DNA from 2 places in the Streptomyces sp. NPDC017095 genome. Region 1 is predicted to be linked to the other one. Evidence: riboswitches for the same ligand, from Rfam matches in the RefSeq annotation. Region 1 holds a riboswitch; the other holds the start of a gene.
The links. Region 1 has a riboswitch for glycine ahead of gcvP (aminomethyl-transferring glycine dehydrogenase). Riboswitches for the same ligand answer to the same signal wherever they lie in the genome.
Positions count from the first base shown of each region.

Region 2: linked by a shared signal. The riboswitch ahead of gcvT (glycine cleavage system aminomethyltransferase GcvT) and the one ahead of gcvP (aminomethyl-transferring glycine dehydrogenase) in region 1 are both predicted to bind glycine.

Region 1 is NZ_JBIROU010000028.1:35,994-43,596, forward strand. It holds gene gcvP (aminomethyl-transferring glycine dehydrogenase) at 1-2,167, opposite strand, end outside; glycine riboswitch at 2,343-2,437, opposite strand; gene ACH4OA_RS33620 (PRC-barrel domain-containing protein) at 2,557-2,928, shown strand; gene ACH4OA_RS33625 (DNA polymerase IV) at 2,850-4,295, opposite strand; gene ACH4OA_RS33630 (MerR family transcriptional regulator) at 4,364-5,047, opposite strand; gene ACH4OA_RS33635 (bifunctional nuclease family protein) at 5,366-5,839, opposite strand; gene ACH4OA_RS33640 (MerR family transcriptional regulator) at 5,925-6,662, opposite strand; gene ACH4OA_RS33645 (FHA domain-containing protein) at 6,710-7,540, opposite strand.
Region 2 is NZ_JBIROU010000010.1:52,425-60,027, reverse strand. It holds gene ACH4OA_RS21130 (enhanced serine sensitivity protein SseB C-terminal domain-containing protein) at 1-150, opposite strand, end outside; gene ACH4OA_RS21125 (enhanced serine sensitivity protein SseB) at 326-1,117, opposite strand; gene ACH4OA_RS21120 (AAA family ATPase) at 1,184-1,858, opposite strand; glycine riboswitch at 2,032-2,133, shown strand; gene gcvT (glycine cleavage system aminomethyltransferase GcvT) at 2,290-3,408, shown strand; gene gcvH (glycine cleavage system protein GcvH) at 3,538-3,915, shown strand; gene glyA (serine hydroxymethyltransferase) at 3,930-5,195, shown strand; gene ACH4OA_RS21100 (L-serine ammonia-lyase) at 5,311-6,678, shown strand.

The sequences.
Region 1 (7,603 bases):
CGACGCCCGGACCGCCGCCGCCGTGCGGGATGCAGAACGTCTTGTGCAGGTTCAGGTGGGAGACGTCGCCGCCGAAATGGCCCGGCTTGGCGAGGCCGACCAGCGCGTTGAGGTTGGCGCCGTCGACGTACACCTGGCCGCCGGCCTCGTGCACCCGGGCGCAGATGTCGGCGACGTGCTCCTCGAACACACCGTGCGTCGACGGGTAGGTGATCATCAGCACCGCCAGCTCGTCGCGGTACTGCTCGATCTTGGCCCGCAGGTCCTCGACGTCGATCTCGCCGTCCCCGGCGGTCTTGACGACGACGACCTTCATGCCGGCCATCACCGCGCTGGCCGCGTTGGTGCCGTGCGCGGAGGACGGGATCAGACAGACGGTGCGCTGCTCGTCGCCGTTGGCACGGTGGTAGCCGCGTACGGCGAGCAGGCCGGCCAGCTCGCCCTGCGAACCGGCGTTCGGCTGGAGGGAGACCTTGTCGTAGCCGGTGACCTCGGCGAGACGCTCCTCCAGCTCGCGGATGAGCGTGAGGTAGCCCTGCGCCTGCTCGGCCGGCGCGAACGGGTGCAGCTGGCCGAACTCGGGCCAGGTGACCGGTTCCATCTCCGTGGTCGCGTTGAGCTTCATGGTGCAGGAGCCCAGCGGGATCATGCCGCGGTCGAGCGCGTAGTCCCGGTCGGCCAGCCTGCGCAGGTAGCGCAGCATCGCGGTCTCGGAGCGGTGCTGGTGGAAGACCGGGTGGGTGAGGTAGTCGTCGGTGCGCAGCAGCGCCTCGGGCAGGGTGTCCTCGGCGGTCGCGTCCAGCGCCTCGATGTCGGCGTCGGCGCCGAAGGCGGCCCACACGGCGTCCAGCTGGGCCCGGCCGGTCGTCTCGTCGCAGGCCATGGAGACGTGGTCGGCGTCGACGAGCCGCAGGTTGACGCCGTTGTCCCGGGCCGCGGCGACGACCTCGGCGGCCCTGCCGGGCACCCGCGCGGTGACGGTGTCGAAGTACGCGCCGTGGACGATCTCCACACCGGCGGCCGTCAGGCCCGCGGCGAGGAGGGTGGCGTAGCGGTGCGTGCGGCGGGCGATCGTCCTCAGGCCCTCGGGGCCGTGGTAGACGGCGTACATGCCGGCCATGACGGCGAGCAGCACCTGCGCGGTGCAGATGTTGCTGGTGGCCTTCTCCCGGCGGATGTGCTGCTCACGGGTCTGCAGCGCGAGCCGGTAGGCCCGGTGCCCGTCGGCGTCGACGGAGACGCCGACCAGGCGGCCGGGCAGGCTGCGCGCGAACTTCTCGTGTACGGCCATGTAGCCGGCGTGCGGTCCGCCGAAGCCCATCGGCACGCCGAAGCGCTGGGTGGTGCCGACGGCGATGTCCGCGCCCAGCTCGCCCGGCGAGGTCAGCAGGGTCAGGGCGAGCAGGTCCGCGGCCACCGTCACCAGGGCGCCCAGCTCGTGCGCCTGGTCGATGACGGGCTTGATGTCCCGTACGGCTCCGGAGGCGCCCGGGTACTGGATCAGCACGCCGTTGATCTCGCGCCCGGCGACCTCGGCCGGGATGCCGGCGGAGAGGTCGGCGACGACGACCTCCACGCCGGTCGGCTCGGCGCGCGTCCGGATCACGGCGATGGTCTGCGGCAGCGCGTCCGCGTCGATCAGGAACAGGCCCTTCTTGTTCCTGCCCATGCGCCGGGACAGGGCCACCGCCTCGGCGGCGGCCGTGCCCTCGTCCAGCAGGGAGGCACCGGAGGTGGGCAGGCCGGTCAGCTCGGCGACCATCGTCTGGAAGTTCAGCAGGGCCTCCAGGCGGCCCTGGGAGATCTCCGGCTGGTACGGCGTGTAGGCCGTGTACCAGGCCGGGTTCTCCATGACGTTGCGCAGGATGACGGGCGGGGTGAAGGTGCCGTGGTAGCCCAGGCCGATCATCGAGCCCAGGACCTGGTTGCGGTCGGCGAGCGAGCGCAGCTCGGCGAGCACCTCGGCCTCGGTGCGGGCACCGGGCAGGTCCAGGGCGTCGGCGTTCTTGATCACATCCGGGACCGCGGCGGCGGTCAGCTCGTCGAGCGAGCCGTACCCGACCTGGGCGAGCATCTTGGCCCGCGCCTCCTGGTCGGGCCCGATGTGGCGCTGCTCGAACGGGATGCCCGCTTCGAGCTCGGCGAGCGGAATGCGGTGGGCGGTCATTGCGGAGGCCTCCTGGTCTGACGCGACCTGCGAGGGGCGCCCCGGCACGGGCACCCCGACGGCCTCCCCCTCTGTCATCTGCACCTGAGAGCTTCACCGGACGCCCGCGGGCACCGGCTTTCACCGTCGGTGAGGACGGGAGCCGTCGGACGCCCGTCCTGCTTTCCAGAGTGACCTCGTCCGTGCGGTACGTGAGCCTGAGAGATTCCGGGGAGGAGTTGCTCCTTCGGCGCCTCCGAGGTGGTCGGAGGACTCTCCCGCGCGGGGTCAGCAGCCGCCGTCAGCCTATCAGCGAGGTCAACGCCGTGGTCTTCGAGTGGCCGCCTGCCTGAATGTGCTCTTTGGTAGTGCTGACGGATGAGTCGCGACCACGTGGAGGGAGCGGGACCGTGCAGACCGACATCGATCCGCGCAGCCTGATCGGCCGCAAGGTGTTCGACCGCAATGGCACCAAGATCGGGACCATCGACGAGGTGTACCTGGACGACGCCACCGGCGTGCCCGAGTGGGCGGCCATACGCACCGGCCTCTTCTCCCGGGACGCCTTCGTCCCGCTGGAACCGAGCGAACTCGTCGACGGCACGCTGCGCGTCCCCTTCGACCGCGCCCTGGTCAAGGACGCCCCCGACTTCGGCGTGGGCCGTCACCTCTCCCCGGAGCAGGAACTCCAGCTCTACCACCACTACGGACTCGATACGGCCCCACCCCCCGCGGTCCCCGACCACGACTTCGGCAAGCTGGCGGGCTCGGAGGAGGTCTGACCGGACGCGTCCGCCCCGGCGCCGGGCGGGCGGGCGGAATCCGCGACCAGCGGCAACGGATCGGCCGCCACCAGGTCGGGGTCGGCGACGGGGAGCGTCCGCACCCGCCCCGGAGCCGACAGCGGCGTCTCGAACCGCACGGTGACCCGCCCCAGCCCGCTGCCCTGCACCCACCCGTGTCCGTACTCGGCGTGCCGTACGTCCTGCCCGGCACGCCACTGCCGTTCGACGGGCTCCGGCCGCTCCACGGCGGACTCGGCGGCGCCCGCCTCCGGCTCCTCCTCCAGGGGCACCGGCATCGCCTGCGCGAACAGGTCCTCCTGCGTGTAGTCGGCGAGCCCGGACACCCCCACCCCGAGCAGCCGCACCCCGCCCGTGGTGTCCACGGAGTCCAGCAGCCGGGCCGCCGCCTCGCGGATGACCGCCGGGTCGTCTGTGGGCCCCCGGAGCGTCTCGGAGCGGGTCAGCGTCGAGAAGTCGTACCGCCGCACCTTGAGCACGATGGTCCGCCCGGACAGCCCGGCCCCGCGCAGCCGCCGCACACACCGGTCGGCCAGCCGCCGCACCTCCAGAGCGACCCGCGCCCGGTCGTGGATGTCCACGTCGTACGTGTCCTCCACGGACACCGACTTGGCCTCCCGCTCGGCCACCACCGGCCGCTCGTCCCGGGCCAGGGCCATCGCGTACAGCGCCTGCCCGTGCGCCTTGCCGAGCAGCCGGACCAGCTCGTCCTCCCCCGCCTCGGCCAGTTCCTGCACCGTGGTGATCCCGGCCCGGCGCAGATGGTCGCCGGTGGCCGGCCCGACGCCCGGCAGCGTGCGCACCGGCATCGGCCCCAGCAGCGCCCGCTCGCCGCCCGGCTCGATCAGCACCAGTCCGTCCGGCTTGGCCTGCTCCGAGGCGATCTTCGCGAGCATCTTGGAGGCGGCGAGCCCCACCGATCCGGTGAGGCCGGTGACCGTCCGGATGTCCCTCCGCAGCTTCTCGCCGGCCCGCCGCGCCGACTCCTCGTCCCAGGCCGTCCCCCCGGCCTCCAGATCCACGAACGCCTCGTCCAGGCTCAGCGGCTCCACCAGCGGCGACAGCTCCCGCAGCAGCGCCATCACCTGCTCGCTGATCGCCCGGTACAGCGTGAAGCGCGGCACCAGATAGGCGGCGTTGGGCGCCAGCCGGCGGGCCTGCGCCATGGGCATCGCCGAGTGGACCCCGAACACCCGTGCCTCGTACGACGCGGTGGCCACCACACCGCGCGGTCCGAGCCCGCCCACGACGACCGCCTTCCCGCGCAGGCTCGGTTTGGACGCCTGCTCCACCGAGGCGAAGAAGGCATCCATGTCGAGATGCAGGATCGTGGGCGCGTTTCTCACATCTCCGATGCTGCACCACGGCACTGACAACGGCCGCGGTGCCGGGGCGCCCCCGGCCGGTCCGGCGGTCAGACCGCCCGGTTGCGGCGTCGCGCCAGCTCGTCCGCGGGGTTGTGCCCGACGAGGGTCTCGCCGGTGTCGATGCGCTCGCCGTGCAGCTGGGAGAGGGCGCTCTCCACGTCCCGCCACACCACGCCGACGGCGATCCCGAAGATGCCCTGGCCGCCCTGGAGCAGGGCGTGGACCTCGTCCGGCGAGGAGCACTCGTACACGGTGGCCCCGTCGCTCATCAGGGTCATCCGCTCCAGGTCGCGGAAACCGCGTTCCCTCAGGTGCTGCACGGCCGTGCGGATGTTCTGCAGCGACACCCCGGTGTCCAGGAACCGCTTCACGATCTTCAGGACGACGACGTCCCGGAAGCTGTAGAGCCGCTGGGTGCCCGACCCGTAGGCCGGGCGCACGCTGGGCTCGACCAGGCCGGTGCGGGCCCAGTAGTCGAGCTGCCGATAGGTGATTCCGGCGGCAGCGCAGGCCGTGGGCCCGCGGTAGCCGATCTGCTCGGACGTCATGGACGCCACCCCTCCGCCGTTCGGCACCGCCGTCGGAAGCTGCGGAGCGTGCTCCACCGCGCCGCCGGGATGGGCATGTCCCGCGCCGGGACGCAGCCGCGCGTTCGGGGGCGGGTACGGACCGCTCTCCCCGAAACCGCGTCCGGGGGCACCCCCAGCCGTACCGTCGCCGCTGGTTCTCACGCCGACCTCCGTCCTTGACCTGCCTTCTCGACGGTAGGCAGTCACCAGGGGTGCGTCAACGATCGCCACACTCGGCACGCCGAGTGATAATCACCCTAGGAGTGGTTTCCCGTGCCCCACCGCGGGGAAAGGCTAGCCGAATGCCCTCGCGGCGGGCCGTAGGACGCTCTCACCGGCCGGAGGCAATTGCCGGGGCGCCGGACCCGCGGCGCCGCCGCCCATACCGGGAAAAACTCCGGTCCGGAGGCCGGCCGCGCGCCTGGCCGACTGCGGCGCGGCGGCTCAGCGCCTGCCGGTGTCTCACCGGCTCCTGGTGTCTCACTGGCTGCTGGTGCCGAAGTCCTCGGGCGAGATCTGGTCGAGGAACTCGCGGAACTTCTCCACCTCGTCCTCCTGCTCGTCCGGGATCGCGATGCCCGCGTCGTCCAGCACCGTGTCACTGCCGTAGATCGGCGTGCCGGTGCGCAGGGCGAGCGCTATGGCATCGGAGGGGCGGGCGCTGACCTCGACCCCGCTGGCGAACACCAGTTCCGCGTAGAAGACGCCTTCCCGCAGGTCGGTGATGCGTACTTCGGTCAGCTCCTGGCCGACGGCTTCCAGCACGTCCTTGAACAGGTCGTGGGTCAGCGGCCGCGCGGGGGCCATGCCCTGCTGGGCGAAGGCGATCGCCGTCGCCTCCCCCGGCCCGATCCAGATCGGGAGGTAACGGTCGCCTCCCACTTCGCGCAGGAGCACGATCGGTTGGTTGGAGGGCATTTCGACCCGGACACCTACGACATCGAGCTCGTTCACACAGCAACCCTAGGCGGTGCCCGGGACGTTTGGGTAGTCGGGCCGGGAACAGGTGCCCGATCCGGCCGCCCGGAGGCCCCGGGGTTCAGGGGTTCCGCACCCCGAGAGCGGTATTCACCAGGGCCGCGTGCAGTTTCGTCGTGAGGGCCGCCAGCTCGCGCGTACGGGCCTCGGCGTGCACCCTGGTCTGCGGATTGCGGTGGCGCCTGAGCGGGGCCACCACCTGGTCGACCAGACCCGCCTCGCGGTCGGCGGCGGCCTTCATCACCCTGAGGTGGCGCGGCTCGATCCCGAACCGGCCCAGTTCGGCCACGAGCGAGGCCACCGTGACGGTCTCGGCGTCGTACGCCCCGTCCTCCAGGGGAGCGATGAGCCCGTAGGACTCCCACTCCTTCAGATCGTCCTCGGTGATGTCCGCCGCGGCCAGCAGTTCGGCCTTGCCGATCCTGGCCACCGTGGGACCCTCCACGGGCGCCGGCCCGTCCTCTCCGGTGCGCTGGCGCCCCACCACGGGCAGCGCCACGGCCTCGCCGCGCGCCATGGCGTCCAGATGCTCCCGGATCACCTTGAGCGGCAGATAGTGGTCCCGCTGCATCCGCAGGACATGAGCGAGGCGCTCGACGTCTCCGGCGCTGAACTTGCGGTACCCCGACGGGGTCCGCCGCGGCTCGACCAGGCCCTCCGACTCCAGGAAGCGGATCTTGGAGATGGTGACTTCGGGGAACTCGTCGCGCAGCACGTTCAGCACCGTGCCGATGCTCATCAGCCCACTGTCCCTGGCGGCGGTACCGCTTCCGGCACCGCCGCTCGGTGTTTGAAGCATGGACCTTCCCTGGGGGTGGTCCCCCCGGACGTCCGTCCGGGGGCGGGTCAGATGCCCTGCCGGCTCGCGTAGAACACCAGCCGGTACTTGCCGATCTGCACCTCGTCACCGTTCGACAGAGCGACCTGGTCGATGCGCTCGCGGTTGACGTACGTGCCGTTCAGACTGCCCACGTCGGCCACCGTGAAGGAGCCGTCCGGAGAGCGCCGGAACTCCACGTGCCGCCGGGAGACCGTCACGTCGTCCAGGAAGATGTCGCTCTGCGGATGGCGGCCGGCCGTCGTCAGGTCGCTGTCCAGCAGGAAGCGGCTGCCCGAGTTCGGCCCCCGGCGCACGACCAGCAGCGCCGAGCCCAGCGGCAGCGCGTCCACCGCGGCCTGTGCCTCCGGAGAGAGCATCGGCAGCGGCGTCTGGCCGGTCGCCTCGGAGTCGTAGGCCTCCAGCCCGGAGATCGAGATGGTGGACGTCGTCTCGGAGGCCCGCTCCGGTGCCACCCCGGGGCGCAGCGGCGCCCCGCAGTTGGAACAGAACCGGGCGTTCTCCGCATTGCGGTTACCGCACCTCGTACACACCAGGACCGACATCGACGGATCCTCCTGCCGCGGCTGCCCCGCCGGGGCGTTGGACGCGTACGGACCGGAGGCAAACCCTCCACCCGTACCTGAGGTTGACGGTTGCCCGAAACCTATGCCGCCGGACTGGGCAGGGTCAACAGACGCCGCGCCCTGACCTCCCGAAATGTCACCGCCCGGACCAGCGACCTGGTCCCGGAACAGCGGGCGCTGGCCCTCCGCGTCAGGCTGCGCGCGATGACGAGCGGTCGCGTTGGCGTTGCCCTCTCGCGCGCTCTTGCCGAACAACTTCGCAAACAACTTCACGGGCGATTCCCCTTGACCGAAACAGACCCGCCCGTGGGGCAGGACGAACCCTGATTGCCTACA
Region 2 (7,603 bases), on a different contig from region 1:
CTCCACCTCCATCGTCCCGTACTGGGCGTCCGGGGAGCCGGCCTGGCCGTGCCACAGCAGCATCCAGATCTGGCCGGCGGAGGGGATGGCGAGGGCGCGCAGCAGGGCCTCGTAGGCGTCGTAGCGTCCGGGCGTGACCTGGCGCAGCATGTGCTCGACGCCGCCGCTGTGGCTCGCGCTCACCTGGTGTGCCCCTTCTTCTTCATGACCCGGCGTGTGAGCACAGCTTATGCGCCCGGCAGCGCCGGGCCCGTGGCGTCGCGCGCCGGTGCGGGTGGGTGGCGGGGTTCTCGCGCGTGCCCCGCGCCCCCGTGGAGGGCCCGGTTCAGTGGCCGTTCCGGTAGAAGGGGTGCACGTTGGCCTTCAGCCAGGTGGCCACCGGGTCGTCGGTGACGTCCAGGAGGACGAGGTTGACCGGCCAGGTGACCGGGACCCGGCCGAGGGCCCGGCCGAGGGCCTCCAGGGGGCGGGCGCGCAGGTCGCCCTCCCACTGGGAGAGTTCCACGCCCACGAACATCACCGGCTCGCCCGTCTCGACGACGGCGAGGCAGCGGCGGGCGGTGAGCACCACGCCGGTGGTGTCGAACTCGGCGGAGGCGGCGGCGAGGAAGTCGACCGGGTCGTCCTGCCAGTCCGGCTCGAAGAGGCGGACCCGGCCGCCGGTGCCGGGGCCGTCGAGCGGGGTGCGGCCCGCCCGGCACAGCTCGGCCACGGCCGCGGGCGGCAGCGGTATGCCCACCACGCCCTCGGGGTTGACGGCGATGCCGACCTGCGCGGGCAGGCCGCGGGCGAACTCCACCGCCGGGGCGATGGTGTACGCCATGTGGGGACCGGCCACCTGGCGCAGTTGTTCCTCGGAGCTGAACACCGGGACGTACGCCTGGCCGCCGAGGTCCAGCGTCGGCAGGTCCAGCGGGACGCTGTCCGGGCCGCCGCCGCCGGGCAGCGGGACCCACAGCAGGCTGCGGCCGAGGACCTCGATGATCCGGCCGCCCGCCGTGGGGACGCCGAGGGACGCCGACAGCACCTCCTCCAGCTCGTTGCCGGGCCAGCCGCCGTGCGGCTGGGGGTGTGCCTGTGCCGGGAAGTCCGCGGGAAGGTCCGCCGGGAAGTCCATGTGCCTACCGCCTGCTGGGAACCGCTGTCGTGTGCGAGAAGGCTAGCGGGTGGCGGTGACAGTCCCTCACCGGGCGAAGCCCACCCGGCCCAGGACGTCCGCCGCGTCCCGGTCCAGCAGCACGGCCGTGCCGCAGCCGTCGGGCAGTTCGCCCCGCTCCGCCGCGCGCAGCAGCCGGGCGGTGGCCCGGCGGTGACGGCGGAAGGCGTAGCGGGAGACGCCCCGGCCGCGCTCGCGCTGGCCCTGCCGGGCGGTGCCGGGGCTGACGTCGAGCAGGAGCAGGTGCAGGGTGCCGCCCCGGCGCCGGGCCGCGCGGGCCAGCCAGGCGCGCACCCAGGGCTGGGTGCCGCAGTCGTGCACGACGACTCCCCCGCCGTCGCGCAGGGCCCGGCGCAGCGCGGCGTAGTGGGCGAGGCGGACCAGCGGGCGGTACAGGGCGTAGGGCAGCAGGCCGGGGACGCGGGCGGCCCAGCGGTCGCGGGTGTCCTGGGAGTCGACGCGGGGGCCGGCGACCGCGCGGTGCATCAGGGTGGACTTGCCGCTGCCGGGCAGGCCGGTGACCACGACCAGGTCGCGGGGGCCGAAGAGCAGGGCGTGCGGGCTGCGGCCCGCGCGGTCGCGCAGATCGCGGACGGCCGGCGCGGGACGGCCGGCGCCGCGTCCCCGGGCCGCGGCGGAGGGCTGCGCCGGCATCGTCAGGCCGGCGTGGGCGGTGTGGGCCGAGGTCCTGTGCACCCTGATCGTCCTCCCCAGTGGGCTCGGTGGTCTCCATGCCCGTTGTATGTAAAGAGAAGGTAATGGGCAACGGTCCGCGATGTGTGCGCGTACGGCCACGGACCGGTCACGATCAGTGGGCTCTGGCTGGCCGGGGTGCGGCGTGCAATGATGAGCCCGCCAACTGCATACCGGCCGTTTGAATCCGCGCGGGAGAGTTCCCAGGCCCCCCGGGCCCCTGGGACGCCGAAGGAGCAAGTCCCTCCCTTGAATCTCTCAGGCCCCGTTACCGCGCGGGCGAGGCACATCTGAAAAGCGGGCCGCCGTATCCGGCGGTCCCACCCAAGGTGCAAGCCGTGACCGTCCCCGTGGCGGTCCAGGCGAACCTCTCAGGTTCCGATGACAGATGGGGAGGAACGTTCCTCGCCCGTCCCTTCTGCCTGGGAGACGACCGACCGATGAGCAGTACCGAACTCCGTCACACCGCGCTCGACGCCGTGCACCGCTCGCTGGGCGCGACGATGACCGACTTCGCCGGCTGGGACATGCCCCTGCGCTACGGCTCCGAGCGCGACGAGCACCTGGCCGTGCGGACCCGGGCCGGTCTGTTCGACCTCTCCCACATGGGCGAGATCACCGTCACCGGAGCCGAGGCCGCCGCGTTCCTGAACCACGCGCTGGTCGGCAACATCGCCACCGTGGGGGCCGGCCGCGCCCGCTACACCATGATCTGCCAGGACGACGGCGGCATCCTGGACGACCTGATCGTCTACCGGCTGGCCGAGACCGAGTACCTGGTCGTGGCCAACGCCTCCAACGCCCAGGTGGTGCTGGACGCGCTCACCGAGCGCGCGGCCGGCTTCGCCGCCGAGGTCCGCGACGACCGGGACGCCTACGCGCTGCTCGCCGTCCAGGGCCCGGAGTCCCCCGGCATCCTGAAGTCCCTGACCGACGCCGACCTGGACGGCCTGAAGTACTACGCCGGCCTGCCCGGCACGGTCGCGGGCGTCCCGGCGCTGATCGCCCGCACCGGCTACACCGGCGAGGACGGCTTCGAGCTGTTCGTGCGGCCGGAGCACGCCGTGGAGCTGTGGCAGGCGCTGACCAAGGCCGGCGAGGGCGCCGGGCTGGTCCCGTGCGGGCTGTCCTGCCGGGACACGCTGCGCCTGGAGGCCGGCATGCCGCTGTACGGGCACGAGCTGACCACCTCCCTGACCCCCTTCGACGCCGGCCTCGGCCGGGTGGTGAAGTTCGAGAAGGAGGGCGACTTCGTGGGCCGCGCGGCGCTGGAGCGGGCCGCCGTCCGGGCCGAGGAGAACCCGCCGCGGGTGCTGGTCGGCCTGGCCGCCGAGGGCCGCCGGGTGCCGCGCGCCGGGTACGCCGTCGTGGCCGGCGGCGAGGTGATCGGCGAGGTCACCTCCGGCGCCCCCTCCCCCACCCTGGGCAAGCCGATCGCCATGGCCTACGTCGACGCGGCGCACGCCGCCCCGGGCACCGAGGGCGTCGGCGTGGACATCCGGGGCACCCACGAGCCGTACCAGGTCGTGGCGCTGCCGTTCTACAAGCGCCGGAAGTAACCGGCCGGCCACGGCCGTGGGACCCCGGTCCCGCGCCGTCGCGTGAGCCTGCGCACATTCACCCGCCCACCAGCGGTTTCCGTAGTCCCCCGTCACCATCACTCCCGCGCGTACAGGAGAATTCAGGCCATGAGCAACCCCCAGCAGCTGCGCTACAGCAAGGAGCACGAGTGGCTGTCGGCCACCGCGGACGGCGTCGCGACGGTCGGCATCACGGAGCACGCGGCCAACGCGCTCGGCGATGTCGTCTTCGTCCAGCTCCCCGAGGCCGGCTCCACCGTGTCCGCGGGCGAGACCTGCGGCGAGCTGGAGTCGACGAAGTCGGTCTCCGATCTGTACTCGCCGGTCACCGGTGAGGTCACCGAGGTCAACGAGGACGTCGTCAACGACCCGTCGCTGGTGAACTCCGTGCCCTTCGAGGGCGGCTGGCTGTTCAAGGTACGCATCACGGACGAGCCGGCCGAGCTGCTCTCCGCGGACGAGTACACCGCCTTCACCGCCGGCTGAGGAGTCGTAGCCCCATGACTGTCCTGAACACACCCCTGCACGAGCTGGACCCGGAGATCGCCGCCGCGGTCGGCGCCGAGCTGGAGCGCCAGCAGTCGACGCTGGAGATGATCGCCTCCGAGAACTTCGCGCCGCTCGCGGTCATGGAGGCCCAGGGCTCGGTCCTCACCAACAAGTACGCCGAGGGCTACCCGGGCCGCCGCTACTACGGCGGCTGCGAGCACGTCGACGTCGCCGAGCAGATCGCCATCGACCGGGTCAAGGAGCTGTTCGGCGCCGAGTACGCCAACGTGCAGCCCCACTCCGGTGCCTCCGCGAACCAGGCGGCCCTGTTCGCGCTGGCCCAGCCCGGGGACACCATCCTCGGCCTGGACCTCGCGCACGGCGGCCACCTGACCCACGGGATGCGGCTGAACTTCTCCGGCAAGCAGTTCGACGTGGTCGCCTACCACGTGGACGCCGCGACCGGCCTGGTCGACATGGCCGAGGTCGAGCGGCTCGCCAAGGAGCACCGCCCCAAGGTGATCATCGCCGGCTGGTCGGCGTACCCGCGCCGGCTCGACTTCGCCGAGTTCCGCCGGATCGCCGACGAGACCGGCGCGTACCTGTGGGTCGACATGGCGCACTTCGCCGGCCTGGTCGCCGCCGGTCTGCACCCCAACCCGGTGCCGTACGCGGACGTGGTCACCTCCACCACGCACAAGACGCTGGGCGGCCCGCGCGGCGGCATCATCCTCGCGCGCAAGGAGTTCGCGAAGAAGCTGAACTCCTCCGTCTTCCCGGGCTTCCAGGGCGGTCCGCTGGAGCACGTGATCGCGGCCAAGGCGGTCTCCTTCAAGGTCGCGGCGAGCGAGGAGTTCAAGGAGCGCCAGCGCCGCACGGTGGAGGGTGCCCGCATCCTCGCCGAGCGGCTGACGGCCGCCGACGCCCGCGAGGCCGGGGTCAACGTGCTCTCCGGCGGTACGGACGTGCACCTGATCCTGGTCGACCTGCGCGCTTCCGAGCTGGACGGGCAGCAGGCCGAGGACCGGCTGCACGAGGTCGGCATCACGGTCAACCGCAACGCCGTCCCGGACGACCCGCGCCCGCCGATGGTCACCTCCGGCCTGCGCATCGGTACGCCGGCCCTGGCCACCCGCGGCTTCACGGCCGAGGACTTCGCCGAGGTCGCGGACGTGATCGCCGAGACGCTGAAGCCGGAGTTCGACGCCGAGGCGCTCAAGGCGCGCGTCAAGGCGCTCGCCGACAAGCACCCGCTGTACCCCGGTCTGAACAAGTAGGCCGCCTTTCGCGAGGCGCCGCGCACACGGGAAGAACCCGGCGTGCGCGGTGCCCGCGCCCCGTACCACCCCGGTGCACCACCCCATCGCACCATCCCGTCTTGAGGAGTCACCCGTGGCCATCTCGGTCTTCGACCTGTTCTCGATCGGCATCGGCCCGTCCAGCTCCCACACGGTCGGCCCGATGCGCGCGGCGCGGATGTTCGCCCGCCGGCTGCGCAACGAGGATCTGCTCGGCTCCGTCGCGGCCGTGCGCTGCGAGCTGTACGGCTCGCTCGGCGCCACCGGCCACGGCCACGGCACCCCGAAGGCGGTGCTGCTCGGCCTGGAGGGCGCCTCGCCGCGCACGGTGGACGTGGAGGGCGCCGACGCGCGGGTGGAGACGATCAAGCGGGCGGGCCGGCTGTCGCTGCTCGGCACGCACGAGATCCCGTTCTCCTTCGACGACGACCTGGTCCTGCACCGCCGCCAGGCCCTGCCGTACCACGCCAACGGCATGACGGTCCGGGCGTACGACGCCTCCGGGACCGAGCTGCTGGCCAAGACGTACTACTCGGTCGGCGGCGGCTTCGTCGTGGACGAGGACGCGGTCGGCGCGGACCGGATCAAGCTGGACGACACGGTCCTGAAGTACCCGTTCCGCACGGGCGACGAGCTGCTGCGCCTGACCAAGGAGACGGGCCTGTCCATCTCCTCGCTGATGCTGGAGAACGAGCGGGCCTGGCGCACCGAGGAGGAGATCCGCGCCGGCCTGCTGGAGATCTGGCGGGTGATGCGCGCCTGCGTCCAGCGCGGCATGTCCCGGGAGGGCATCCTGCCCGGCGGTCTGAAGGTCCGCCGCCGCGCCGCCGTCTCGGCCCGCCAGCTACGCGCCGAGGGCGACCCGCTGGCCCACGCCATGGAGTGGATCACGCTTTACGCCATGGCCGTGAACGAGGAGAACGCGGCCGGCGGCCGGGTCGTGACGGCCCCGACCAACGGCGCGGCCGGCATCATCCCGGCGGTCCTGCACTACTACATCAACTTCGTGCCGGGCGCGGACGAGGACGGCGTGGTCCGCTTCCTCCTCGCCGCCGGCGCGATCGGCATGCTCTTCAAGGAGAACGCCTCCATCTCCGGCGCCGAGGTCGGCTGCCAGGGCGAGGTCGGCTCCGCCTGCTCCATGGCGGCGGGCGCGCTCGCCGAGGTGCTGGGCGGCTCCCCGGAGCAGGTGGAGAACGCGGCCGAGATCGGCATGGAGCACAACCTGGGCCTGACCTGCGACCCGGTCGGCGGCCTGGTGCAGATCCCGTGCATCGAGCGCAACGGCATGGCCGCGGTGAAGGCGGTCACGGCCGCGAAGATGGCGATGCGCGGCGACGGCTCCCACAAGGTGTCCCTGGACAAGGTCATCAAGACGATGAAGGAGACCGGCGCGGACATGAGCGTGAAGTACAAGGAGACGGCGCGCGGCGGGCTCGCGGTGAACATCATCGAGTGCTAGGGGAACAGGCCCTGACCAGCGCGTTCGCAACTTTCAGCGCTGTCGGGGCCTTCCCTGCTAACGTGACGGAGAGTCCCGGGGACCTCCCTGGGATGTCCCCGCTGCGCCTTGCTCTTGAGATGGTTTGCGCCGCCTCCGAGGGGCCATGCCGCCTTATCGTGGGGCACGCAGCTGGCCACACGCGGCCATGTCACGAGACCTACGCATTACGAGACCGTGAGCGATCGTGCTGCGTGGTGCCTGGTCATACTGCCCAGTGATGTTCTGCCTGATCAGAGCATGTGCGACTGCTTGCCCTGTGCTCCCTCTTGTTACGTCGTCCGAAGGCGTCCGGCCACCGGCTGGCCACCGGGAAGGGCACCACGAGTGGCCAGGAGCCGGGGCACCGGGTTGTCGGCCTTCCACAGACCCTCCTGTCGGCGTCGCCGAGACAGCATCGTCGTCGTGCGAGGGTACTGACGGTCGCAAGGAAACATCACGCTTCAAGCGGGGCGCCGGTGTCATCCTGTGCTGGTTAACGTATCCCTCTCCGACCAACTGGGCACACAGGAACGAGAGTGCTGCGCGGCTGCGCGAGCAGTGATTCGAAAGATGAATCTCTCCACGCATGTGAGCAGATGACGGGACAGCAGGAAGTCTCTTTGTGCCGGTGACCCACGCACAATGGAAGACAGTGCTGAGGAAAGCGGACCTGTCCGGGGCTTCAGCTAGAGACCAACGAGAAGGTTACGCCCACCGCACCTTGCTGGTCTTCGCTGAAAGTCTTGCCGGAGAGTGCCACCGGTTGAAGAGCGCTCCCCCCTTCGCACTTGTTCATGAGTCCATGCCGGCGTATCAGGCCCTGCGGAGGCATGCGCCAGCTCACCTCCCATGGATTACAGGACCCCACGACTCTGCCGTCTGAGATCCTTGACCCGGTCGGGCT